Regions from separate parts of the Actinoplanes sp. NPDC051537 genome, predicted to be linked through region 2. Evidence: riboswitches for the same ligand, from Rfam matches in the RefSeq annotation. Region 2 holds a riboswitch; each other region holds the start of a gene.
What was found. Region 2 has a riboswitch for S-adenosylmethionine ahead of ACZ6TB_RS12110 (GNAT family N-acetyltransferase). Riboswitches for the same ligand answer to the same signal wherever they lie in the genome.

Region 1 (4,627 bases), on a different contig from region 2:
GCCCAGGCCATGCTCGGCCTGCCCGAGCTGCTGGTGCTCGACGAGCCGACGGACGGGCTCGACCCGCCGCAGATCGCCGAGATGCGCCGGGTGCTCAAGCGCTACGCGACCGACGGCCGGGCGGTGCTGGTCTCCAGCCACCTGCTCGCCGAGGTGGAGCAGACCTGCACGCACGCCGTGGTGGTCAACAAGGGCCGGATTGTGGCGTCGGGCCCGGTCGACGACATCGTCGGGGAGTCGCCGTCGGTGCTGCTCGACGTCTCCGACGTGCCGGCCGCTTCCCGGGTGCTGGAAGAGCTGGGCGTGCGCTCGGTGACCCCGGACGGGCCGTCCGGCCTGATCGTGGACATGAACGGCACACCCCGGGCCGAGGTGGTGGCCTCGCTGGTGCGGGCCGGCGTCGACGTCGACCGGGTGGTGCCGCGCCGGCGGCTCGAGGACGCGTTCCTGGCCCTGGTCGGCGACAACTCGCGGGGAAGTGGGGACCGATGAGCGCGGCAGCGGGCAAGCCTTCAGTCCGTACCAGGGCGGTGGGCGGGGCGGTGGGATGGCGGGCGTCGGCGACGCTGCCGGTGTGGGCCGAGGTCAAGCGGCAGGCGACGCGTCGGCGTACCCAATTGGCCCTGGGTTTCATGGTTCTGTTGCCCTTGATCATTTTGGTCGCGTTCGAGTTCGGCGGCGGCAACGGCGGCGACGACAACAACGGCGGCGGGGCGTTCGGCAGCCTGGTCGACCTGGCCACCTCGGGCGGGCTCAACTTCGCGCTGTTCTGCCTCGCGGTCTCGGCCGGCTTCCTGCTGGTCGTGGTGGTGGCGCTGTTCTGCGGCGACCCGGTGGCCAGCGAGGCGAGCTGGGGGAGCCTGCGCTATCTGCTGGCGATCCCGGTGCCACGGGCGCGGCTGCTGGCGGTCAAGCTGGTGGTGGCTCTCGCGTACGCGCTGCTGGCGCTCTTGATCTTGACCGCAACCGGCCTGCTCGTCGGCACCCTGCGGTACGGCTGGCACCCGCTCGGCAGCACGGTGGCCGCCGCCATCCCGCCCGGCCAGGGGCTGCTCCGGCTGCTCGGCATCGTCGCCTACCTCGCCGTGATCATGATGGTGGTGGCCGGGCTGGCGTTCCTGCTCTCGGTGCTGACCGACGCGGCGCTGGGCGCGGTCGGCGGCGCGGTGCTGCTCTGGATCCTCTCCAGCATCCTCGACCAGATCACCGCCCTGGGCAGCATCCGGGTCGGCCTGCCGACCCACTACAGCGACGCCTGGCTCGGCCTGCTCTCCACCCCGCCACAGGTGGATGACCTGGTCAAGGGGGCGATCGCGGCGGTCTGCTACGCCACGCTGTTCTGGTCGCTGGCGTTCTGGCGGTTCACCCGGAAGGACATCACCTCGTAGGGAGGTCGCTCACACCTCGGGATACCGGGATCGCCTTTTCCTGAGGGCGACGTAAGGTGTTGGAAACACAACTGAATACCTCATCCAGAGGGGCAGAGGGAACGGCCCGATGAAGCCCCGGCAACCACCGTGTTTGTCTCGATGACGAGGCCGCACGCGGCAGGTGCTAATTCCGTCCCCGCCCGGCAGGTCGCCGCGGGGAAAGATGAGAGGAAGGCCTCGATGACGTCTGCCGTCAGCACACCCTCTGCCACCGACTCCCCGGCCCGTGGCCTCGTCTGCCGCGCGTGCGGCGCCGAATACCCGCTGGTCGCCCAGCATGCCTGTTACGAGTGTTTCGGCCCGCTCGAGGTGGCCTACGACCAGGCCGCTCTCGCGCGGGTGACCCGTGAGCAGATCGAGGCCGGACCGCAGAACATCTGGCGCTATGCCGGGCTGCTGCCCGCCGGCCAGGACCCGGCCACCCGGGTCACCCTCGACCCCGGCCTGACCCCGCTGGTGAGCGCGCCGGCACTGGCCGCCGCCGTCGGGCTGCGCGCGCCGCTGTTCGTCAAGGACGACTCGGCCAACCCGACCCACTCGTTCAAGGACCGGGTCGTGTCGGTGGCGCTCACCGCCGCCCGCGGCCTCGGCTTCACCCGCTTCGCCTGCGCCTCGACCGGCAACCTGGCCAACTCGGTGGCCGCGCACGCCGCCCGGGCCGGCGTGCCCAGCATCGTCTTCATCCCGTACGACCTGGAGCAGGGCAAGGTCATCACCACTGCGGTCTACGGCGGCGAGCTGGTCGCGATCGAGGGCTCGTACGACGACGTGAACCGCCTTTGCGGCGAGCTGGTCGAGACCGACGAGTTCGAGGACACCGCGTTCGTGAACGTGAACGTCCGCCCGTTCTACGCCGAGGGCTCCAAGACGCTGGGCTACGAGGTCGCCGAGCAGCTCGGCTGGCGCATCCCGGCCCAGGTCGTCATCCCGATGGCCTCCGGCGAGCTGCTCACCAAGGTGGACAAGGCGTTCTCGGAGCTGGTCGAGATCGGCCTGGCCACCGCGCCTGAGGGCGGCTGGACCGTCTTCGGCGCCCAGTCGGCCGGCTGCAACCCGATCGCGGTGGCGCTGCACAACGACACCGACGAGATCGTCCCGGTGAAGCCGACCGGCATCGCGAAATCGCTGAACATCGGCGACCCGGCGGCCGGCGCGTACGCCATCGAGTCGGTCCGGCGCACCGGCGGCTGGATGGACTACGCCGACGACGACGAGATCCGCGCCGGCATCCGGCTGCTCGCCGAGACGACCGGTATCTTCGCCGAGACCGCGGGCGGCACCACCGTCGCGGTGCTCAAGAAGCTGGTGGCGAGCGGCAAGCTCGACCCCGACAAGGAGACCGTCGTCTACAACACGGGCGAGGGACTCAAGACCCTGGACGCGGTGGCGGGGCTCGTCGGACCCACTCATGAGATCAAGCCGTCGCTGCGCGGGGCCCGAGAGGCCGGCCTGCTGGGATGACTGTCGGTAATCGACTGTCTGCCAATAGTTGAAGATTCCATCCCCGGAGGACTTGCGCGGGCATCTCAGCGTCGGCAAGATGCTCTCTGCGGGAGGGCCGACGCCGTACGAGGCCCCTCACCTTTCGAGCTTGGCGACAATCTCTCGAGGTGCCCAACGACCCCAGTGCCGGAGGCGCTGTGCGTCCACCCTCCCGACCAAATTCGTTCGCGTCATGGCCGTCGACCCGCGAGGGTGGCGGCCATGACGCTTTCCACGGGCCCGCTCGTCTCGGCGGCCGACGCCTACGAGATCTACCGCGCCTGTGCCGTCCGCGACCGCGGTGACATCGAGCCGCTCACGCCGGCGGCGTTCGCGGCCACCGTGGCGACGCCGGCCGCGAGCTACGCGGTCGAGCACTACCTGGCGCGCCTCGCGGGCGAGCCGGTCGGCCACCTCGAGCTCGCCTTCTCTCAAGCCGACAATTTGGGCACTTTGGACGTCGAGCTGCGGGTGCTGCCGTCCGCGCGGCGGCGGGGCGTGGGCCGGGCCCTCTACGAGCTGGCCGTCGACCGGGCCCGAGCCGACGGCCGGGTGCGACTCGTCGGGCGCACGATCCAGCGTCACCCGGACGGGTCGTCCTTCGCGACCGCGATGGGCGCGCGGGCCGGGCTGGAGGAGATCCGCAGCCGGCTCGACGTGCGCGCGGGCGATCAGGCCCGGCTCGACGGCGAGCTGGCCGAGGCGTGGGAGCGGGCCACCGGCTATCACCTCGTGCAGTGGACCGGCGTGGCGCCCGACGAGATCATCGAGGACGCCGCGGCCCTGGACAGCACCTTCCTGACCGAGGCGCCCACCGGCGACCTCGACCGGGAACCCGAGCGGATCGACGCCGACCGGCTGCGGGCGGACGAGGCGGCCCGCGCCCGGCGGGGCCGGAGCACGTTCCACACCGGCGCCCTGCGGGGCGAGCGGCTGGTCGCCTGGACCACCATGAACTGCTCGTCCTACCGGCCGGCACACGCCTGGCAGAACGCCACGCTGGTGGCGCCCGGGCACCGCGGCCACCGGCTCGGCCTGCTCATCAAGCTGGCCAACCTGGCCCAGGTCCGCACCTACCGGCCGGGCGTCGAGGAGATCGACACCTTCAACGCCGCGACCAATGAGCACATGATGCGGATCAATCGCGCGATGGGCTTCCGGCCGGTGGAGTCGGTTCTGTTCTGGCAGCGGGACCTCTGAGACGCGCGAGCCATGGTCGCAGCGGCAGGTCGGTGGGGTAGCCGCCGGCCGTGAGCCCGGCTCGCCGCTCGAAGACGTTGTGGGCGCCCCACGAGCCGGTCGCCGTGTAGGACCACAGGCAGGCCGTCCAGTAGGCGGGCCAGAACAGCGGTCCGAGCCACGCGTACTGCCCGGCGTGCCGGCTCTCGTGGCCGAACAGGGCCGAGCGCTCGTCCGCGAGCAGCCACTCGGCGCTGCGCCGGCACATGATCACCGAGCCGACCGTGAAGCAGGTGGCCGGCGGCGCCTTGCGGCGGTAGTTCTCGCCGATCAGGATGCCGTCGCGGCCGCGCCGGACCCGGGCGCCGCCGAGCACGGCGACGATCAGGCCCACGGCGGTGGTGGCATTGGCGGCGGTGACCGCGGTGCGCAGGTGATGCCGCCGCATCAGATGCGCCGGCGCATGCGCAGCTCGGTGAGGGCGGGGAGCACCGGATGCGGCACGCGCTCGCCGGTGTCTTCAAATCCCAGCTTCT
Region 2 (4,627 bases):
ATCGCCGAGGAGGGCGGGCAGGGCGACTGGAAGCTGGTCACCCGCCTGCCGAACGGCGTGCGCGCCGGCCTGATCGTGGGCTCGCTGCTCGGCTTCGCCATCATGGCCTCGGGCATGGCCGCCAATCCCGCCGGCAACTCGGTGCGGACCGACACCGGTTACGCCCTCAAGCTTCGTGGCGACCGCTACCAGCAGGTCACGCGGGCCGAGTGGCTGGCCAACAGCCGGGCCGAGCGCCGCGTCTTCCTCGGCGCCGCCATCTTCGCCAACACCTGGGGCGGCGCGCTGTGCTGGGCGGCCAAGCTCCGCGACGACGAGGAGGATCCGCTCGTCTAGATGTCGGCGGTCACGAAGCCGACCTCGCCCGCCGGCACCTGCGCCACGACGCGCCCCGTCGGATCAAGCACGGCGGTCGGCCCGAGACCCAGGCGCGACCCGTCACGCTCGCCGGTCACATCGGCCGAAATCCAGGCCAAACCGGTTTCCCGTACGCGCTGAGCACGCAACTCGTTGTGCCGATGCTGCCACCACCGGGCGCTCTCCCGCCGCATCATGTTCTGCGCGGGATGCAGCACCACCCGGGCGCCGGCCGCCGCCACCGCCCGCGCCGCCTGCGGGTACTGCGCGTCGAAGCAGATGTTCAGGCCGAACCGGACGCCCGCGCACTCGAACACCGGATAGCCGTCGCCCGCCGTGAACACCGACTCCCCGCGGGTCAGGAACATCTTCCGGTACGCGCCGAGCACCCGGCCGCCGCGGAGCACCAGCGCCGTGTTGAAGAACCGCGTGCCCCGCCGCTCGATGATCCCGAGCACCAGCGTCTGCCGCTCCGGGAGGCGGGCGACGACGTCCGCGAGCCCGGGCGAGCCCAGTTCGAGGGCCGTCCCGCGTACGTGCTGCTCGGTGACCAGATATCCCTGGAGGAAGCATTCCGGGAACAGCAGCAGGTCGGCATCCGGCGCCCGGCCCGCGAAGTCGCGCACCACGGCGATCGCGGCGTCCACGTCGCCGAGAATCTCCGGGGTCTGGCAGGCCGCGATCCGCACCGGTCAGGCCTCGTGGAACGGCTCGGGCTCGGCCGGGATCCGCTTCGCCATCAGGCAGAACTCGTTGCCCTCCGGATCTTCGAGCACGACCCACGAGCCGCTGCCCTTGATCGACGACTCGCGCGCGCCGAGGGCGACCAGGCGGGCCAGTTCCTCGTCCTGGGAGCGGTCGGTCGGGCACACGTCGAAATGCAGCCGGTTCTTCGCCGTCTTCCGCTCGGGCACCCGGATGAACAGGATGTCGGGGCTGGCCGGGGCGCCGCGGATGGCCACGCCGGTGTCGTCCCGGGCGAAGACGCGGTAGCCGAGCACGTCGCACCAGAAGGTGGCCAGCAGCTCGGCGTCGGCACAGTCGACGATCATGTCCCCGATCCGGCTCGCCATGGTGTGAGCCTAAGGCTTCCGGCCGGCGGCCTTGATCGCGGGCCATTCCGCGGCCAGCACCGAGAAGATGGCCGAGTCGCGCAGCCGGCCCTCCTCTCCGGGCGCCCACGACCGGCCGAACGAGCGCAGCACGCCCTCGAACCGGCCGCCGACCCGCTCGATCGCCGCCCGGGAGCGGCCGTTGCGGGCGTCGGTCTTCAGGTCGACCCGCTGGACCCGCCACTGCTCGAACGCGTACCCGAAAAGCAGGTGTTTGGCCTCGGTGTTGAGGCCGGTCCCCTGGGCCGAGGCCGCCAGCCAGGTGAAGCCGATCTCCACCGCGAAGAGCTCGTCGCGGCCGGGCCAGAGCCGCGGGTCCAGATAGGCCGTCGCCCCGACCGCGCGCCCGCGCCAGATCTGCGCGAACGGCATCAGCCACCCGGTCGCGGCCCGCCCGAGCTGTTCCTCGATGTAGTCGCCGGCCTCCTCGGCCCGCGGCACCCAGGTGAAGCGGTACGCGTCCCGGCTCTCCTCGGCGGCGAGCGCGAGGTCGGCGGCGTGGCGCCGGTCGAGCGGCTCGAGACGCAGCCGGTCGCCCTCGAGAACGGGCGACGACGTGACGGCAGCGGGAAAGGGCATGGCAACGCTCCATTCGCGACTTGCCCGGCGCCCCGTGCGCCGGACCCGGTCCTCACCCGGGGCACCCCGCCCGCGAAAGGAGGGTTGCCGGCCAGCAAGCCGGGGCTGAACGCTGGCACTCATGACCTGCCGACACCTTGGCATCCACAGCGCTCGCCGCGCAAGGCGATTCCACCGCCGCGCGACGCCCGCTGCGCGACGCCCGCCCTCAGCGCCCGCCCGCCAGCGCCCGCCCTCAGCGCCCGCCCGCCAGCGCCGCCCGCCAGCGCCCGCCCCGCCGCAACCGGGGGCGAACCACTCACCCCGGCGGCCGCGCGTTCAGGCGGGCGCAGGACCGGCGGCGTTGAGGTAGGCGAGAACGGCGAGAACGCGACGGTGGCCGCTGTCGGTCACGGTGAGGCCCAGCTTGGCGAAGATGTTGCCGATGTGTTTGTGGACGGCGTTGTCGGTGATGACCAGCTGGCGGGCGATCGCGTTGTTGTCGTGTCCCTCGGCCATCAGGGCGAGCACCTCCCGTTCGCGCGGCGTGAGGGCGTCGATCGGGTCGCCGGCGCGGCGGACGAGCTGGGCGATGACCTCGGGATCCATCGCGGTGCCGCCGGCCGCGACCCGGCGCAGCGCGTCGACGAACTCGTCGACCCGGCTGACCCGGTCCTTGAGCAGGTAGCCGACGCCACCGCCGGCGGTGGCGAGCAGCTCGGCGGCGTACTGCTGCTCCACATATTGCGACAGCACCAGGACCGGCAGGCCGGGGTGCTCCCGGCGCGCCTGGAGGGCGGCCCGGATGCCCTCGTCACGAAACGACGGCGGCAGCCGGATGTCGACGATCGTGACGTCGGGCCGATACTCCCGGACGGCGGCGAGGAACGCGTCCGCGTCTTCGGCGACGGCCGCGATGCGGAAGCCGGCCCGGCCCAGCAGCAGTTCCAGCCCGGTGGAGAGCAGGACGTTGTCCTCGGCGATCACGACCCGCACGGCAGCTCCACGGTGATCGCCGTCGGGCCGCCGGCCGGGCTGTCGAGGGCGAGGGCGCCGTCGAGCGCGAGAACCCGGCGACGAATCCCGTCGAGGCCGGTCCCCCGCCGATCGTCGGCGCCGCCGGTGCCGTTGTCCGTGATCACCACCGACAGCCGGTCGGCGGTGCGGCTGACGCGGACGCCGGCCGCGGTCGCACGGCTGTGCTTGGTGACGTTGGTCAGCGCCTCGGCGACCGCGAAGTAGACCGTGGCCTCGACCGCCGCCGGCACCCGCCCGAGGTCGCCCATGTCGAGCCGGGCCGGCACGCCGCAGCGCGAGGTCACGGCCGTCAGCGCGCCGTCGAGACCCCGGTCGGCGAGGATCGGCGGGTAGACGGTGCGGATCACCTCGCGCAACTCGGTCATCGCCTCCTCCGTCCCCTCGTGCGCGTCCCGCAGCAGGTCGGCCACGAACTGCTCGTCGCGCGGGTTGTCGGCGAAGGCCTGGCGGGCCACGGCCAGCCGCATCGCGATGGCCACGAGCCGGGCTTGCGTGCCGTCGTGCAGGTCGCGCTCGATCCGGCGCAGCTCCGCGCCGTGCGCGTCGAGCACGTCGGCGCGGGTGCGGGTCAGCACGGCGACCCGCTCGGCCAGCTCCTCGTCGGTCGTGTGCGACAGCACCGCCAGGCAGACCCGGGCGTGCGCGCGGGCCATGGGCGGGAAGCACAGGTAGGCGAGGAAGGCGAGCAGGACGATCTGCAGTGGACCGAGGGTGAGCGCGGTCGCCCAGCCGTGCACGGGCACGTCGACGAAGAGCCGCGGCCCGTCCCGCGACCCGAACGCCCACCAGAGCGAGGCGGCGATCACCGCGACCACGATGTTGCCCACGCAGAGCAGCGCCGGCAGGCCGAGCGCCACCCCGGTCAGCGCCTGCACCGGCAGCCAGAGCAGCGCCCGCGAGGTCGGACCCGCGCCCGCGCCGGCCCGAAGCTCCGCCGCGCCCGCGCCCGCGGTGGCCGGCGATGCCGGCGGCAGGCCGAGCAACCGCCCCGCACGCTCCCGATGCCAGCCCGCCCAGAGCCGGGCGAGCCGCGGCACGCACAGCAGCGGCAGCGCGAGCACCGTGACGACGCCGGAGAACAACGAGCCCAGCAGGTAGACCCCGGCCCGTCGCACCCGCAGCCACCGCCCCGTTTTCGACACGTGCCGAGTCTGCCCGCTCGGCGACGCCCGCGTCACTACAGCTAGCTGTAGTCCATATCCGGTGGTCCGGGGTATCGGCCCGGGCCTCGCCGGAACCTAGCGTCGGACGGCGTGAGATCAACGAATGAGCCGTACGCCCTGCGCCTGGACGCCGTGTCGAAGCACTACCGGTCGGGGAAGAACGCGGTACGCGCCCTCGACTCGGCGACCGCCGGCTTCCGGCGCGGCACGTTCACCGCCGTGATGGGCCCGTCCGGGTCCGGCAAGAGCACGTTCCTCAACTGCGCGGCCGGGCTGGACCGGCCGACCTCGGGCGCGGTCTGGCTCGGTGACGTCGAGCTGTCCCGCCTGGGCGAGGCCGCGCTCACCGAGGTGCGCCGGGATCGGATCGGCTTCGTCTTCCAGGCCTACAACCTGCTG
Region 3 (4,627 bases), on a different contig from region 2:
ACGACCTGGCCGTCGCCCTCCCCCGCATCGAGTCCCGCTGGTCGAAGCTGAACCCGCCGCCGACCCGCGACATCCCCGTCCTGATCGGCGGCGGCGGCGAGAAGAAGACGCTGCGCCTGGTCGCCGCCCACGCCGACATCTGGCACAGCTTCGGCGACGCGGCGACGATCGCCCGCAAGACCGAGATCCTCCACCGGCACTGCGCCGACGTGGGCCGCGACCCGTCCGAGATCGAGATCTCGGCGGCGGTGTCCGGCAAGCCGGCCGACCAGGGCCCGGCCCTGCTCGACCGCGGCGTCACCCTGTTCACCGTCGAGGCCGGCGGCCCCGACTACGACCTGTCCTCGCTGCGTCAGTGGCTCGCCTGGCGGGACGAGATCAACGGGTAGCACCGCCCCGGGCTCTCGACGTGCGCGTTGTGTCCCAGCCCCGCCAGCGTGACCGTCCGCTCGTCGTCGCTGTTCATCGGGTCGTGCTCGCCCCGGGCCAGCGTCACCGGCGCGGACGATCCGGCCAGCAGGGCCGCCATGTCCGGGGCGCCCACCCCGAAGGCTCGCGGGTCCAGCGCGAGCCGCCACCGGCCGTCCCGCTCGTGGATGCCGTTCGCCGCCGGCTCCGTCAGCCCCGCCAGGCCCGACACGCGCAGGTAGCGGGCGGCGGCCTCGTCGCGCGAGCCGAACCACTGGACCGGGCGCCCGGCCAGGGCCCGGGCCCGGGCCAGCTCGTCGTCGGTCCAGGCCACCTTGATGCCGAGCCCGACGACGGCGGCCACCTCGGTGCGGGCGGCCAGGGCGAGGGCGACGACGCCGCCGAGCGAGTGCCCGAACACGACGGTCTGTCTCCCGGCGAGCGGGCTGACCGCCGCGGCGAGGGCGTCGAACGTGTACTCCGGCAGCGGCGCCGAGCCGCCGTGGCCGGGCAGGTCCGGGGCCAGCCAGCGTCCCGGCCAGCGCTCGGCGAGCAGTGGCCGCCACCCGGACCAGACGTCGGCGGTCGCACCCAGCCCGTGCAGCAACAGCAGCAGCGGCTCGCCCCGGCCGCCGCCCGTGACCCGCAGCCCGCCGTCAGACATCCCCGACCTCGATCACCCGCGTCGCCGGGGCGGCATCGCCGGCGCGCCGCCGCAACTCGGCCCGGTCGGGGTCGGCCATGAAGGACTCGTAGCCGGCCCGGTCGCGGAACCGGATCAGATGCACCTCGGCCGCGCCGTCGACGCCGCGGGTGCGCCGCTCGAGGACGCCGCCGTGCCGCGGCAGCAGCTCGAGCACCTCGTCCTCGTAGCGCCGCCCCGCCGCGGCCCGTCCCGGCGCCATCTCGACGATCGCGGCCAGCAGCAGTCCGTCCGTGCTCATGCCAGCAGAACCCCCAGCGCCCCGAGAAGGCTGTCGATGTCGTCGGTCGTCGTGCCCAGGCCGAAGCTTGCCCGCAACAGGCCCGCTTCGCCACAGCCGGCGTTCCCGGGAAGGCCGGCCAGACGCCGGACCAGGGGGTGGGCGCAGAACTGGCCCGCTCGCACCCCGATCCCGAACGTGTCGGCCAGCTTCTCCGCGACGGCTACGGGGTCGCGGCCGGGCAGCGCGATGGAGACGATGCCCACGCGCTCGACTTCCTCTGCGGCCGTACCGAACAAACTCACCTCGACCGCGCCGGGCAGGTGCCGCAAGCCCTCCCGCAGGCGGGCGAGCAGCTGCTGCTCGTGCGTGTGCAGCGCGGCGCGGTCGGTCTCCAACAGCGCCGCGCACACCGCGCCCAGCGCGACCGCGCCCAGCAGGTTCGGAGTGCCGCCCTCGTGCCTCGCCGGGCCGGTCGCCCAGCGCACGTCGCCGGCCCGATCACCGACCCACGCGCTCGCCCCGCCGCCGGCCAGATACGGCTCGGCGCGATCGAGCCAGTCCGCGCGGCCGGCGAGCACCCCGGCCCCGAACGGTGCGTACAGCTTGTGCCCGGAGAGCGCGACGTAGTCGGCGTCCAGTTCGGCCAGCGACACCGGCGCGTGCGGGGCGAGCTGGGCGGCGTCGACCGCGATCCGGGCGCCGTGCCGGTGGGCGACCTCGGCCAGGGCCCGCACCGGCCACACCTCACCGGTCAAATTGCTCGCTCCCGTGACCGTTAGCAACGCCGGTCCGCGCAGGTCACGCAGCGCACGGTCGGCCGCCGTCACCGCCTCGGCCGGCGACGAGGGCGCGGGCAGCCGGAGCACCGACGGCCAGGGCAGCAGGTTCGCGTGGTGCTCGCCGTCGAAGACGACCGTGGTCGTGCCCGGCGGCAGGGCGCGGGCCAGCAGGTTGAGCGCGTCGGTGGTGTTGCGGGTGAAGACGACCTGGTCAGCGGGCCGGCAGCCGAGGAACGTGGCGACGACGGCGCGCGCCCGCTCGTACTCCAGGGTGGACGTCCGCGACCGCGGGCCGGCGCCGCGGTGGACGCTGCCGTAGGTGGGGAGCAGGTCGTTCACGGCGTCGGCGGCCACTCGTACACAGGGCGCCGTCGCGGCGTAGTCGAGGTGGACAAATCCGGCGCCGATGACATCGAGGTCGGCTGTTTGCACGGCGAGGGACACGGACATACCTCCGCAAAAGGGGACCCTCTCGCGGGTCCGCGCTTGCCCGCGCCGGTCGGCGAAGGCCCGGTCCTCACCCGGGGCACCCCATCGCGGATGGAAGGGTTGCCGGTCAGCAAGCCGGGGCTGTGCGCTGACACTCATGACCTGCCCGACAACGTACCAAATAAGGTGGTCGCCATGTATGCGCAGGAGTGGGCCGAGTGGCACGCCGCGGTCGAAGGCCGCCGGTCGGCGCCGCACGGGTTCCTCTCGATCACCGGGATGTACTGGCTGACCGCGTCGCCGCAGCGCTTCGACGACGTGCCGGGCGCATGGTCGGTGACATCGAACGGCGTAACCGTCACGCTGAGCTCGGGCGAGATGCTCACCGTGGGTGGGGTGCCGCTCGCCGGTTCGCACGACTTCGGCGCGGTCGACGAGGAGGGCGTCGACGCCGCGTTCGGCGATGCCGTCGCCGAGATAGCCCGGCGCGGGTCCGGCTACGTCCTCCGGCCGCGCCATCCGGACAACAAGAGACGGCTGACGTACGCGGGGACGCCCGCATTCCCGCCCGACGAGCGGTGGATCGTTCCAGGCCGCTGGACCGCGTTCGCCGCGCCGGAGACGGTCACGCTGGCCACGGTCGTCGACGGCCTCACCGACGCGGACGAGGCCGCCGGCCGGGTCGACTTCGAGATCGCCGGCGTGCCGCTGAGCCTGCTCACCTTCGCCGGCGGCCCGGGCGCGCTCACCACGCTGTTCTCGGACACCACGGCGGGCGTCACCACGTACCCCGCAAGCCGCCGTTTGCCGATCCCCCAGCCCGCCGCCGACGGCACCGTGCTGCTGGATTTCAATCGCGCGACGAACCTGCCGTGCGCCTACACGGATTTCGCCACCTGCAGCCTGGCGCCGCCGGAGAACCGCCTGCCGGTGGCGATCGAGGCCGGGGAGCAGATCCCGCTCGATCGCCGCTAGCTCTCGCCGCTCATCGGCCGCTCGCGCCGCCCGCCCGCTGCTGGCGCCGCCCGGCGCTTGGGCCGCCCGGCGCTTGGGCCGCCCGGCGCTTGGGCCGCCCGGCGCTTGGGCCGCCCGGCGCTTGGGCCGCCCGGCCGCTTGGGCGCCGCTTGCCGGCCTTTGGTGCCGCTCGCCCGCCGCTAGCGCCGCTCGCCGGTGATGTATCCCTCGAGGTTGCTGCGCTCGGTCTCCAGCTCGTCGATGCGGTTCTTCACCACGTCGCCGATGCTGACCACCCCGACCAGCCCGCCGTCCTCGAGCACCGGAACGTGCCGGAACCGATGATCGGTCATGAGCCGCGCCACGTCCTCGATCGCCGCTTCGGGCGACACCGACCGAACGCTGACCGTATGGATCCGGCTCACCGGCTCCCCCAGAACCGCCGCCCCCCGAGCCGCGAGCGCCCGCACCACGTCCCGCTCGCTGACGATCCCGTCGACCCGGCTGCCGTCCCCCGACACGATCACCGCGCCGATCTTGTGCTCGGCGAGAAGGGCCAGCAGCCGGCTGACGTCCGAGTCCGGCGTCACGGTGACAACCTTGCTGCCCTTGACGCGGAGAATGTCGCTGATACGCATCTTGCTCCCCATCTCGTCCGATCCGCGGAAGCCGCCGGGCGGGCCGTCCGGTAAGGGGCAGCCACGCCGCGTTGCGTGCATATGCCTAGATGCAGTCAATCACGTCCCAATGTCAAGAGCATCGAGATGTCAAGCCCGCCCAAGACTCACCCAGCGGCCGCCGTTGTCGTTTGCTCGCCGCTTCACCCCGCCCGCACCGCCTTGCCCCCGCCCGCGCCGCCTTGCCCCGCCTCACACGGCCACCGCAACCCACCCGCGCCGCGCCACCCCGCCGCGCCTCCGCAGCCCACCGCGCCACGCCGACCGCGCCGCCTCACACGCTGCCGCGCCGCCTCACAGGCCACCGCAACCCACCCGCGCCGCGTCGCTCCCGCGCCGCCTCACACGCCGCCGCAACCCGACCGCGCCGCGTCGCCCCCGCGACGCCTCACACGCCGCCGCAACCAACCTCGCCGCGCCGCCCGCGCCGCCTCACACGCCGCCGCAGGCCGCC

Region 1: linked by a shared signal. The riboswitch ahead of thrC (threonine synthase) and the one ahead of ACZ6TB_RS12110 (GNAT family N-acetyltransferase) in region 2 are both predicted to bind S-adenosylmethionine.
Region 3: linked by a shared signal. The riboswitch ahead of ACZ6TB_RS44450 (aminotransferase class V-fold PLP-dependent enzyme) and the one ahead of ACZ6TB_RS12110 (GNAT family N-acetyltransferase) in region 2 are both predicted to bind S-adenosylmethionine.

What each region holds. Positions count from the first base shown of each region.
Region 1 covers NZ_JBVJIU010000012.1:312,907-317,533, reverse strand. The annotation lists gene ACZ6TB_RS29605 (alpha/beta fold hydrolase) at 1-492, shown strand, start outside; gene ACZ6TB_RS29600 (ABC transporter permease) at 489-1,388, shown strand; SAM riboswitch class I at 1,466-1,600, shown strand; gene thrC (threonine synthase) at 1,611-2,891, shown strand; gene ACZ6TB_RS29590 (GNAT family N-acetyltransferase) at 3,135-4,112, shown strand; gene ACZ6TB_RS29585 (hypothetical protein) at 4,051-4,539, opposite strand; gene ACZ6TB_RS29580 (GNAT family N-acetyltransferase) at 4,539-4,627, opposite strand, start outside.
Region 2 covers NZ_JBVJIU010000004.1:511,516-516,142, reverse strand. The annotation lists gene ACZ6TB_RS12125 (hypothetical protein) at 1-336, shown strand, start outside; gene ACZ6TB_RS12120 (carbon-nitrogen hydrolase family protein) at 333-1,046, opposite strand; gene ACZ6TB_RS12115 (VOC family protein) at 1,050-1,430, opposite strand; gene ACZ6TB_RS12110 (GNAT family N-acetyltransferase) at 1,440-2,048, opposite strand; SAM riboswitch class IV at 2,060-2,175, opposite strand; gene ACZ6TB_RS12105 (response regulator) at 2,367-3,023, opposite strand; gene ACZ6TB_RS12100 (sensor histidine kinase) at 3,011-4,207, opposite strand; gene ACZ6TB_RS12095 (ABC transporter ATP-binding protein) at 4,319-4,627, shown strand, end outside.
Region 3 covers NZ_JBVJIU010000027.1:60,637-65,263, reverse strand. The annotation lists gene ACZ6TB_RS44465 (LLM class F420-dependent oxidoreductase) at 1-389, shown strand, start outside; gene ACZ6TB_RS44460 (alpha/beta fold hydrolase) at 353-1,072, opposite strand; gene ACZ6TB_RS44455 (hypothetical protein) at 1,065-1,352, opposite strand; gene ACZ6TB_RS44450 (aminotransferase class V-fold PLP-dependent enzyme) at 1,349-2,563, opposite strand; SAM riboswitch class IV at 2,591-2,705, opposite strand; gene ACZ6TB_RS44445 (DUF1684 domain-containing protein) at 2,738-3,517, shown strand; gene ACZ6TB_RS44440 (CBS domain-containing protein) at 3,697-4,134, opposite strand.